3 regions of the Arthrobacter sp. LAR12-1-1.1 genome follow, and region 3 is predicted to be linked to each of the others. Evidence: riboswitches for the same ligand, from Rfam matches in the RefSeq annotation. Region 3 holds a riboswitch; each other region holds the start of a gene.
What was found. Region 3 has a riboswitch for thiamine pyrophosphate ahead of thiC (phosphomethylpyrimidine synthase ThiC). Riboswitches for the same ligand answer to the same signal wherever they lie in the genome.

Region 1 (3,201 bases), on a different contig from region 3:
CATCGCCACCGTGGTCAGCTCGGTCCCGGAGGCCACGAGCGCGGCCCCCAGCCCGTCCAGGCTCGGCGCACCTCCGGTACCCATGATGAGGCGGGAGCTGAGCTCCACGCCGTCGACCACGAACGGGTCGGCCACCGCCCCGGTCACCGGTACGGCCGGTGTTCCTGCCAACGTCGTCTCGTTCATGCTGGTCATCCTCCCTGGACTGCCGTGACAAGTTCGACGTCGTCGCCGTCGGCGAGCGCCGTGGCGTGCCACTGGCTGCGCGGCACCACTTCGGCATTGCGGGCCACGGCGACACCGAGTTTGCCCCCGTCTGCAGCCCGGCCGTCGGGGCCGATGCTGCGGCCCGTGAGCTGGCTGACGAGTGTGCTGACGGAGGCGCCGTCGGCGACGCTCCGCTCCGTTCCGTTCAGTCTGATGTTCATGCTGCTTCCTTGTTGGGGCTGTCTCCGGACGTATCCGGGATGCGGGAAAAACGGTCGGGGCGGAACCCGGCCCAGCGCGGGTCCGGCGTCCCGTCCATGAGTTGCCGGCATACGGCGGCAGCGGCGGGGGTCAGCAGGACGCCGTGCCGGAAGAAACCTGTGGCGATGATCAGTCCCGGGACGTCCCCGCCGCCCGGGCGCGCGACCCGCCCCAGCAACGGGGCGTTGTCCGGGGTGCCGGGCCGGGCTCGGGCCGTGGCTTCCAGCAGCTCCAGCTCGGCGACCCCGGGCACCAGCTGCTGGGCGTCCCGCAGCAGCTGGTAGATGCCGCCGGCAGATACGGCATGCGGATTCGACGGTCCGTCCTCGCGCTGGGTGGCTCCGATCACCACGGTGCCGTCCTGGCGGGGAACGATGTACACCGGGACCCCGCGCACCATGCCCCGCACGGTTGCGGTGAGCAGCGGCTGAAGATGCGGGGGCACGCGAAGGCGCAGGATGTCGCCGTAGACGGGCCGCAGCGGCAGCGCCAGTCCGGCGGGCAGCTCCTCGAGCCCGGCGGCGCCGAGCCCGTTGGCGACGACGGTTTCTGCAGCCCGCACGAAACCGCCACCCGCCAGCCGTACGCCCGCAACCTGTCCGTCCTGCCACAGCAGGCCCGCCGCGCGCCGCCGGATCAAGCTCCCGCCCTCCGTGCCGAGCACGCCGGCGAGCCGGGCGATCAGGAGGCGGGGGTCCACCTGGTGATCGGCCGGGATGTCGAAGGCGCACGAGATGCCGGGACTCAGCAGCGGCTCCCGGCTCCGCGCCTCGCGCACTGTCAGCGGTTCCACGGTGAGGCCGCAGGCCTGCTGGACTTCCCTCAGGTCCGCGAGCGCGCGCCGGTCCGCCGCGTCGGCCCCGACGGCCAGGGTCGGCGTCGTCAGGTAGCCGGTACCGGCCCGAGATTCCGTGCCCCCGGCACCGGCGTCCATCCCGGCACCGGCGTCCACTTCGGCAGCGAATCCGGGCCACAGCCGGGAGGACTCAAGCATCAGCTCCAGGAGCTGCTCCTCCTGGTAGTGCAGCTCGCTCACGGGGGCCAGCATGCCGGCCGCGGCCCAGCTGGCTCCGCTGCCGGGAGCATCATCGATCAGCACCACGGACCGGCCCGCGCGGCTGGCCTCGAACGCGATGCCGTGGCCGATCACGCCGCCGCCGATCACGGCAACGTCTGCGGTGATGTCTGTGGTGATGCCTTCGGCGCTGATGTCCCCTGCGGTACCGGGCCCGGTGTCACAAACTCTGGAAGCGGCGTCATTTGCGGCTTCGGCTGTGCGGCCGGCTCGTGAGCCCATAAAAAAATTCCTTCCCTACGCCGGTACTAGCCGGATCAGGTCAAGCGGTCGGCTCTGACGCCCTCTCAGCCGTGCAGCGGCGACATGGCTGCTGCGGGCTCCCGCGGTATGCGCCCAGTTTAGAGGAACTAGGCTGGTCCCATGAGCCAGGACCCCCTCCACACCACCGCCCGCCTCTACCTCTGCACCGACGCCCGCAGGGACCGCGGCGACTTCGAGGACTTCGTTGACGCCGCCTTCGCAGGCGGCGTTGACATCATCCAGCTGCGCGACAAATCGCTCGAGGCGGCGGAGGAACTCGAACTCCTGGAGGTCCTTCACGCGGCAGCACAGCGCCACGGACGGCTGTGGGCCGTCAATGACCGGGCTGACATCGCCTCCTTGTCCGGGGCGCCGGTGTTCCATATCGGCCAAAAGGACATTTTGTTCGACGCCGCCCGCGGCTTCCTGGGCAAGGATGCCGTGATCGGCCTGTCCACCCACAGCCCGAAACAGGTGGACGCCGCCATTGCCGCCTCACCAGGCCGTAAAGGACTCGACTATTTCTGTGTGGGACCCGTGTGGGCGACGCCCACCAAGCCGGGACGCGCCGCCGTCGGCCTCGACCTGGTGCGCTACGCCGCCCAGGCAATCGGCCGGGCGAAAGCGGACGGCACCGGCAAAGTCGACGGGGTCGTGCCGTGGTTCGCGATCGGCGGGATCGACCTCAGCAACGTCGAGCAGGTAGTCCAGGCCGGCGCCCGGCGGATCGTGGTGGTCCGGGCGATCACCGACGCCGCTGATCCGGCCCACGCCGCGGGTGCACTGCTGGCGGCGCTGGACGCCGCGGAATCCTAGGCAGGTTCCCCGGCCCACAAGCCCGCCGGCGTTCCGGGCCGCGGCCACCCTGGCCGGCAACCAGGCCTGCACCCTCGCCGGCACCGCGGCTGGCGCTCGGTACTGGACCTACCCGGCCAGCCCCAGCCCTGCCATCCTGCGCGCGTGGTTCGCTGCGAGTTCGGCCGTCAGGCCGCTGACCAGCTCCCTGGCGTCGGCGTCGTCCAGCCCCGAGAGCCCGGCGAGGAACTCGTGCTCAAGGCTGACCCGCTGGGCGTGGGTCAGGACCTCACCCAGCAGGCGCCTGGCCCACAGCGCCAGGCGCGACGCGAGCCGGGGGTCATCGGCGAGGGCCGCCTTGAGACGCTCCTGCAGCACGGCCGTAGACTCGCCCGTGGAGCGGACCTGCCCGATCAGCTCCCGGGTCCCGGCGTCGACGTACCGGCCGACGGCGCTGTAAAAGTCAGCGGAGACCGTGTCGATCACGTAGGCCTTCATGAGCGCCTCGTACCAGTCCGCCGGGCGCGTGCGCTCGTGGAAGTGGTCCACTGAGGGCTGGAACGGCAGCATGGCAGCCTCCGTGTCCAGGCCCATGTGCTCGAGCCGGGCGCGGACGAGTT
Region 2 (3,201 bases), on a different contig from region 3:
GCCCGGCACCCAGACGCCCGCACCGATGAGCATGTCCCGCGCCTCGGCCAGGACCCGGTCCGGCGGTCCGTCAATCAGCACGGCGGAGTCCGTGGCGGACCCGGGCTGCAGCACCACGATCCTGTCCACCAGGTCTTTCCAGACCCCCACCCGGTGCTCCACGACCACCAGGGTGGCGCCGGTCTTGTCCAGGCAGCGGCCCACAGCGTCGCGGACCTCCAGGACGCCGGCGGGATCGAGGTTGGCGGTCGGCTCGTCGAGCAGCAGCAGCCCCGGCCGCATCGCAAGGATCCCGGCGAGCGCCAGCCGTTGCTTTTGTCCGCCGGAGAGTGCCGACGTCGGGTGGTCCAGCGGCAGCCGGCCCAGCCCGACGTCGTCGAGTGCCTCGCGCACGCGCGGCCAGATCTCCGCCGCCGGGACGGCGAGGTTCTCCGCCCCGAAGGCGACGTCGTCGCCGAGGCGGGAAAGCACCACCTGGGTTTCCGGGTCCTGCTGCACAAGCCCGGCGCGGCCGCGCTGCGCCCGTGGTGGGGCACCGTCGATCAGCAGGCTTCCGGTCTCGTCTGAGTCTTCGGAGTCGCCGGCCGGCCCCGAGGCGCCGGCCGCGCCGTCGCCCAGCACGCCGGCCAGGGCGTGGAGCAGCGTCGATTTGCCGGCGCCGGAGGGGCCCAGCAGGAGCACGCGCTCCCCCGGCCGGATGTCCAGGTCAAGGCCGCTGACGGCGGGCCGGGGCCTTCCAGCGTGCCGCCAGCCCCAGCCGCGGGCCGTGACGGCGGCCGGCCGGACGCCTGTTGAAGATCTCATGGGTGCTCTGCAGAGTTCAGGATAAGAGGGTTCTGGAGAAGCGATCAGGAGAAAACAGGCTCCGTGGCGGCCTTGCGGGAGGCAAAGGAGCCCAGCACTCCGGTCTTGGCCAGGCCGCGGGTGGCGAGCCAGGACAGTCCGCCGGCAATCACTGCGCCGGAGATTGTGGTGAAGGCGATGTAGGCGAGCTTGTCCCCGGCTGCGTAGGCGATGTTCCAGCCCCACGGCAGGAAGGAATCGTTGAGGCCGCAGAACAGGCCCGCGCCGGCTCCGGCGAGCAGGGACACCGGCAGGTTGAACTTCTTATAGAGGAAGGCCGCGAAGACCAGTTCCGCGCCGAGGCCCTGCAGGATGCCGGAGATCAGCACCGTGGTGCCGTACTGCGAGCCCATGATGAGCTCGCCCGTGGCCGCGACGGTTTCGCAGAAGAGCGCTGCGCCCGGCTTGCGGATGATGAGCATGCCCAGCACCGCCGGGATCATCCAGCCGCCGGCGTAGAGTCCGCTGAGCGGCGGGTAGAGCGCGTTGACCGGGACCGAAATGAGGTTCGCGCCCTGGGACCAGGCCCAGAAGATGACGCCGCCGGCAACGGCGATCAACGCGGCCACCACAATGTCCACCACACGCCAGGTGTAGTTGCGCCGGGCCGATGATGGGCCGGCGGAACCATGCTGTGCTGAAATATCTGTCATGTCGTCCTCCTGAGGAACAGGAGGGGAGGGTGCTCCGGCCGGCTTCGGCTTCCGCCGCCCTCCGCGCACCCTGAGAACTCGACTCCCTTGCGCCGGTACTAACCGGATCAGGTTCGAGGGTCTGCGGCTGTCCGCACTCTCAGCGCCCACCTAAGGTTTCCCCGGATTTTTCCGGTGATGCCCGACGGCGGCGCTCCCCTGTCGTAAATTGTTTCGCCCTTGTGGGCTGGCTCAGTTTACACCCGGAGGGCCGGGTTTTCAGCGGCGTGCCGTCACAATCCGGGACGGGGCAAAGCCGGTCTCCGCGGCCGGGAACGCCCCGCTTGGTAGAGTCGACGTGTCGGACACCCGGACCCGCCAGCGGGCGGCCTCGTCACCCACCGGAAAGCTGGATTATTTTGACGCAGACACCAGCCACACAAGATCCCTCCGGGGAATACGACCCTGACTCGAGGGAGCCGCAGCCGCAGGGATCCCTGGCGGTGCTCATCGGCCGGGTACTGGCCGAGATGGACGCGCTCCAGTTCGCGTCGTTCAGCAAGGACGACGCCCTGGACCTCGGGCTCCTCCTTGTCGAGCTGGGCAGGCAACGCTCGCTGCCCATCGCGGTCGACATCACCAAGGGCGAGCAGGTGCTCTTCCACGCAGCGCTGGACGGTGCCACGCCGGACAATGAGCGCTGGATCAACGCCAAGAAGCGGACCGCCATGCGGTACGAGGTCCCGTCCCTGCTGGTGGGCCTCCGGGCCCGCGCTGCCGGCGGAATGATCGAGGACAACGCCTGGTGGGACCAGACGGAGTTCGCCGCCCACGGCGGGGCGTTCCCCATTTACGTGCGCGGCACGGGCGCTGTCGCCGTCGTCACCGTCTCCGGCCTGCCCCAGAAGGCGGACCACGAACTCGTGGTCGAGGCCCTGCGGATGGTCCTCATACCGGAACGCTAGGCTAGGGAGAGACCCAGTTCCCGTCCCAAGGAGACCGAAGAATGAACATCATCATCAAGCTGCTCGGCACCGGCATCAGCCTCCTGGCCGGCTTTGCCGGCACCAAGCTGGTGGACACTATCTGGGAAAAGTCCACGGGCAACAAGCCGCCCAAGGGCCACGACGACGACGTCCCCACCACGCTGCGCTCGGCCCTGACGTTCGCCCTGATCTCCGCATCGGTCAGCGCCATCATCCAGGTGCTCGCCAACCGCGGCACCCAGCGCGCGATCACCCGCTTCGCCAAGACCCAGGACATCGTCTGACCGGACTCGACTAGCGGCGGCGCCGGTCGAAGCGTCGGTCGATGTGCCGGGCTGCCGCGCCGGTCACCGAACGGGCTCAGCGGCCGGCTTCGTCGTCGTCCACTCCGTGTTTGGCCGCCTGCTGGCCCGCTGCCTGTTGAACTATGGCTTCGAGCTCGTCGGAGCTCAGCAGTTCCGGATGCAGGTGCTTGGTCCGGTAGCCGGCCCGGCCCACCATGTGGGCCGACACGGGGACGGTGAGCAGCTGGAAGAGCCAGGCCACCACCAGGACGGGCCACACCCACCAGCTGCGCATCTGCAGGCCAAGCGCCGCCAACAGCAGGAACAGGCCGAGGACCTGCGGCTTGGTGGCGGCGTGCATCCTGCTCATGAGGTCCGGGAACCGCAACAGACCGATCGCGGCGCCGAGTGACATGAGCGCGCCGGTCACCATGAACACGGCGGAGACGGCATCGA
Region 3 (3,201 bases):
ATGTCCTGGCTGATCCGCATCGAGCAGAACTTGGGACCGCACATCGAGCAGAAGTGGGCTGTCTTGGCCGGCTCCGCGGGAAGCGTCTCATCGTGGAAGGCCTCCGCCGTCACCGGGTCCAGGGACAGCGCGAACTGGTCCCGCCAGCGGAACTCAAACCGCGCCTTGGACAGGGCATCGTCGCGTTCGTGGGCGCCGGGGTGGCCCTTGGCGAGGTCGGCGGCGTGGGCCGCGATCTTGTAGGTGATCACGCCCGTCTTCACGTCGTCCTTGTTCGGCAGCCCGAGGTGTTCCTTGGGTGTCACGTAGCAGAGCATGGCGGTGCCGAAGCGGGCAATCTCCGTGGCGCCGATCGCCGAGGTGATGTGGTCATACCCCGGTGCGATATCGGTGACCAGCGGCCCGAGCGTATAGAACGGGGCGCCCTTGCAGAGTTCCTGCTGGCGCTCCACGTTTTCCCGGACGAGGTGGAAGGGCACATGTCCCGGGCCCTCCACCATGACCTGCACATCGAACTCCCAGGCCCGCTGCGTGAGCTCGGCCAGCGTGTCCAGCTCGGCGAACTGCGCCGCGTCGTTGGCATCCGCCGTCGCGCCGGGCCGCAGCCCGTCACCCAGGGAGAACGCGACGTCGTACTTCGCGAAGATCTCGCACAGCTCGTCGAAGTGGGTGTAGAGGAAGTTCTCCTGGTGGTGCGCCAGGCACCAGCCGGCCATGATGGAGCCGCCGCGGGAGACGATGCCGGTGACCCGGTTGGCTGTCAGGGGCACGTAGCGCAGCAGCACCCCGGCGTGGATGGTCATGTAGTCCACGCCCTGCTCGCACTGCTCGATCACGGTGTCCCGGAAGATCTCCCAGGTCAGGGCATTCGCCTCACCGTTGACCTTCTCCAGCGCCTGGTAGATCGGGACCGTGCCGATGGGGACGGGGGAGTTGCGGATGATCCATTCGCGTGTCGTGTGGATGTCGTCCCCGGTGGAGAGGTCCATGACCGTGTCCGCGCCCCACTGGGTGGCCCACTGGAGTTTGTCCACCTCCTCGGCGATGGAACTGGTCACGGCGGAGTTGCCGATATTGGCGTTGATTTTCACCAGGAACGCCTTGCCGATGATCATCGGCTCGGATTCGGGGTGGTTGACGTTGTTGGGAATGATCGCCCGCCCCGCGGCCACCTCGCTGCGGACCAGCTCCACATCGCAGTTCTCCCGCAGCGCGACGAACCGCATTTCCTGGGTGATGACACCGTCCCGGGCGTAGCGCATCTGCGTGACGGTCTTGCCCTCAACGGCGCGCCGCGGCACCGGCCGGCCGCCCCGCCACTCGGCCGACGCCGCACCCCGGCGCACCGCCGACTTGCCGTCGTCGAGCAGCTCCCGTTCCCGGCCGGCGTAGGTTTCGGTGTCCGCCCTGGCCTCAATCCAGGATGCCCGGAAGGGCTCCAGCCCGCGGACCGGATCGCTGCCGGGGCCGGCGGTGCGGTAGACCCGGAAGGGTGCGTTCCCGACGCCGCCCGGTGAGGGTTCCAGGGCAATCTCGGTCACCGGGACGCGGATGCCATGGTCCGGGTCCGTGGTGAAGGCCAGCGAGTGGGACTTCAGCGACTGCGTGGCGGCTGCAGGCTCATTTTGGGCTGACTCAATTTGGACGGGCTCGATTTGGGCAGGGCTGTGCTGGGTCAATTGGGTATTCACGAAAATACTCACTTCCTTCGCCGGCATTACCCGGACAGGTTCAACGGTCGCAGGCTGCGTCAGCCCGATCTCAGCCCCTGCAGGGGGCACCCGTGTGGTCGTAGACGAAGCTACCACGTGCCTGTCGACGGCTGTGGAGTATGACGCGGCCGGCGGACCGCGGTGTTAGCTTGGCATTGTGACTGTGCCCGGGGCCGCGGCCCGGATCAGGACGGCGACGCCGGAAGACCTTCCGGCGCTGCCGGTTCTCGAGGCCGCAGCAGACCGCATCCTCGAAGCGGAGCCGGGGGACCAGGCGCTCCCGGCTCCGGCGTTGACGACGCCGGTCGAGCCGCGCTTCATACTTGTCGCCGGAAACCCGCCCGTAGGATTTGCCCGCGTTGACGAACTCGGCGGCCAGGCCCACCTGGAGCAACTCTCCGTGCAGCCGGACTTCGGCGGGCGGGGGATCGGCCGGTCCGTGGTGGAGGCGGCCATCGATGCGGCCCGGAGTCGTGGCTGTTTATCGATGACGCTTAGCACCTTCGCGGACATTCCGTTCAATGGGCCGTTTTACGCGAGCTGCGGTTTCGAGGAATTCGCCCAGCCGGGCCAGGCGTTGGCTGCCCTGCGGGTGCACGAAGCGCAGCTGGGGCTGGATGATCTGGGCCGGCGGGTTGTCATGCGGATTAGGCTTAGGCCATGACCGGTATCATCGAATTCAGCGGCCCCATCCTCACGGCCGCGGACCAGGAACGCCGCGGACTTTGGTCGGTGGACGGACTGCTGACCTTCCGCCGCCCGGCAGCCGCGCCGGAGACCGTGCTGGACGGCTGGGTCATTCCCGGGTTCGTGGACGCACACTGCCACATCGGCCTGGGCCCGGGCGGGGACGTTTCCGAGGACACCGCCGAATCCCAGGCCCTGGCGGACCGGGACGCCGGGACGCTGCTGGTCCGAGATGCCGGCGCGGTCCACGACACCCGCTGGCTCCAGCAGCGGGCGGACCTTCCCCGGATCATCCGCTCCGGCCGGCACCTCGGCAGGACCCGGCGCTACCTGCCGGGCCTGGCCATCGAGGTCCAGCCGGAGGATCTCGTAGAGGCGGTGCGGAAGCAGGCCCGCGCGGGCGACGGCTGGGTCAAGCTCGTGGGGGACTGGATCGACCGCGACGCCGGCGACCTGGCGGCCAGCTTTCCCGCCCGGACGGTCAAGGACGCCGTCCAGGCCGCCCACGATGAAGGGGCCCGGGTCACCGCGCACTGCTTCGCCGAAGACACCCTGGATGACATGCTCGACGCCGGGATCGACTGCATCGAGCACGGCACCGGGCTGCTGCCCCGGCACCTGCCGCGCTTCCTCGACCAAGGCGTCCCGATCGTGCCCACTCTGATCAACATCGCCACGTTCCCGGACATCGCCACGCGGGCGGAGGCCAAGTTCCCCCGCTACGCCGCCCACATGCGCTCGCTGTGGGAACGGCGGGCTGAACGGGTCCTCGAAGCCTACGAGGCCGGGGTGGCCATCTATG

Region 1: another riboswitch for thiamine pyrophosphate. It lies ahead of thiO (glycine oxidase ThiO); the one in region 3 lies ahead of thiC (phosphomethylpyrimidine synthase ThiC).
Region 2: another riboswitch for thiamine pyrophosphate. It lies ahead of MRBLAR12_RS22805 (ECF transporter S component); the one in region 3 lies ahead of thiC (phosphomethylpyrimidine synthase ThiC).

What each region holds. Positions count from the first base shown of each region.
Region 1 covers NZ_JBEGIG010000012.1:510,652-513,852, reverse strand. The annotation lists gene MRBLAR12_RS10480 (thiazole synthase) at 1-186, opposite strand, end outside; gene thiS (sulfur carrier protein ThiS) at 192-428, opposite strand; gene thiO (glycine oxidase ThiO) at 425-1,765, opposite strand; TPP riboswitch at 1,760-1,880, opposite strand; gene thiE (thiamine phosphate synthase) at 1,907-2,602, shown strand; gene MRBLAR12_RS10460 (ferritin-like fold-containing protein) at 2,711-3,201, opposite strand, start outside.
Region 2 covers NZ_JBEGIG010000078.1:151,295-154,495, forward strand. The annotation lists gene MRBLAR12_RS22800 (ABC transporter ATP-binding protein) at 1-804, opposite strand, end outside; gene MRBLAR12_RS22805 (ECF transporter S component) at 849-1,496, opposite strand; TPP riboswitch at 1,563-1,706, opposite strand; gene MRBLAR12_RS22810 (heme-degrading domain-containing protein) at 1,895-2,440, shown strand; gene MRBLAR12_RS22815 (DUF4235 domain-containing protein) at 2,482-2,745, shown strand; gene mnhG (monovalent cation/H(+) antiporter subunit G) at 2,822-3,201, opposite strand, start outside.
Region 3 covers NZ_JBEGIG010000056.1:21,751-24,951, reverse strand. The annotation lists gene thiC (phosphomethylpyrimidine synthase ThiC) at 1-1,691, opposite strand, end outside; TPP riboswitch at 1,687-1,795, opposite strand; gene MRBLAR12_RS20085 (GNAT family N-acetyltransferase) at 1,870-2,376, shown strand; gene MRBLAR12_RS20080 (amidohydrolase family protein) at 2,373-3,201, shown strand, end outside.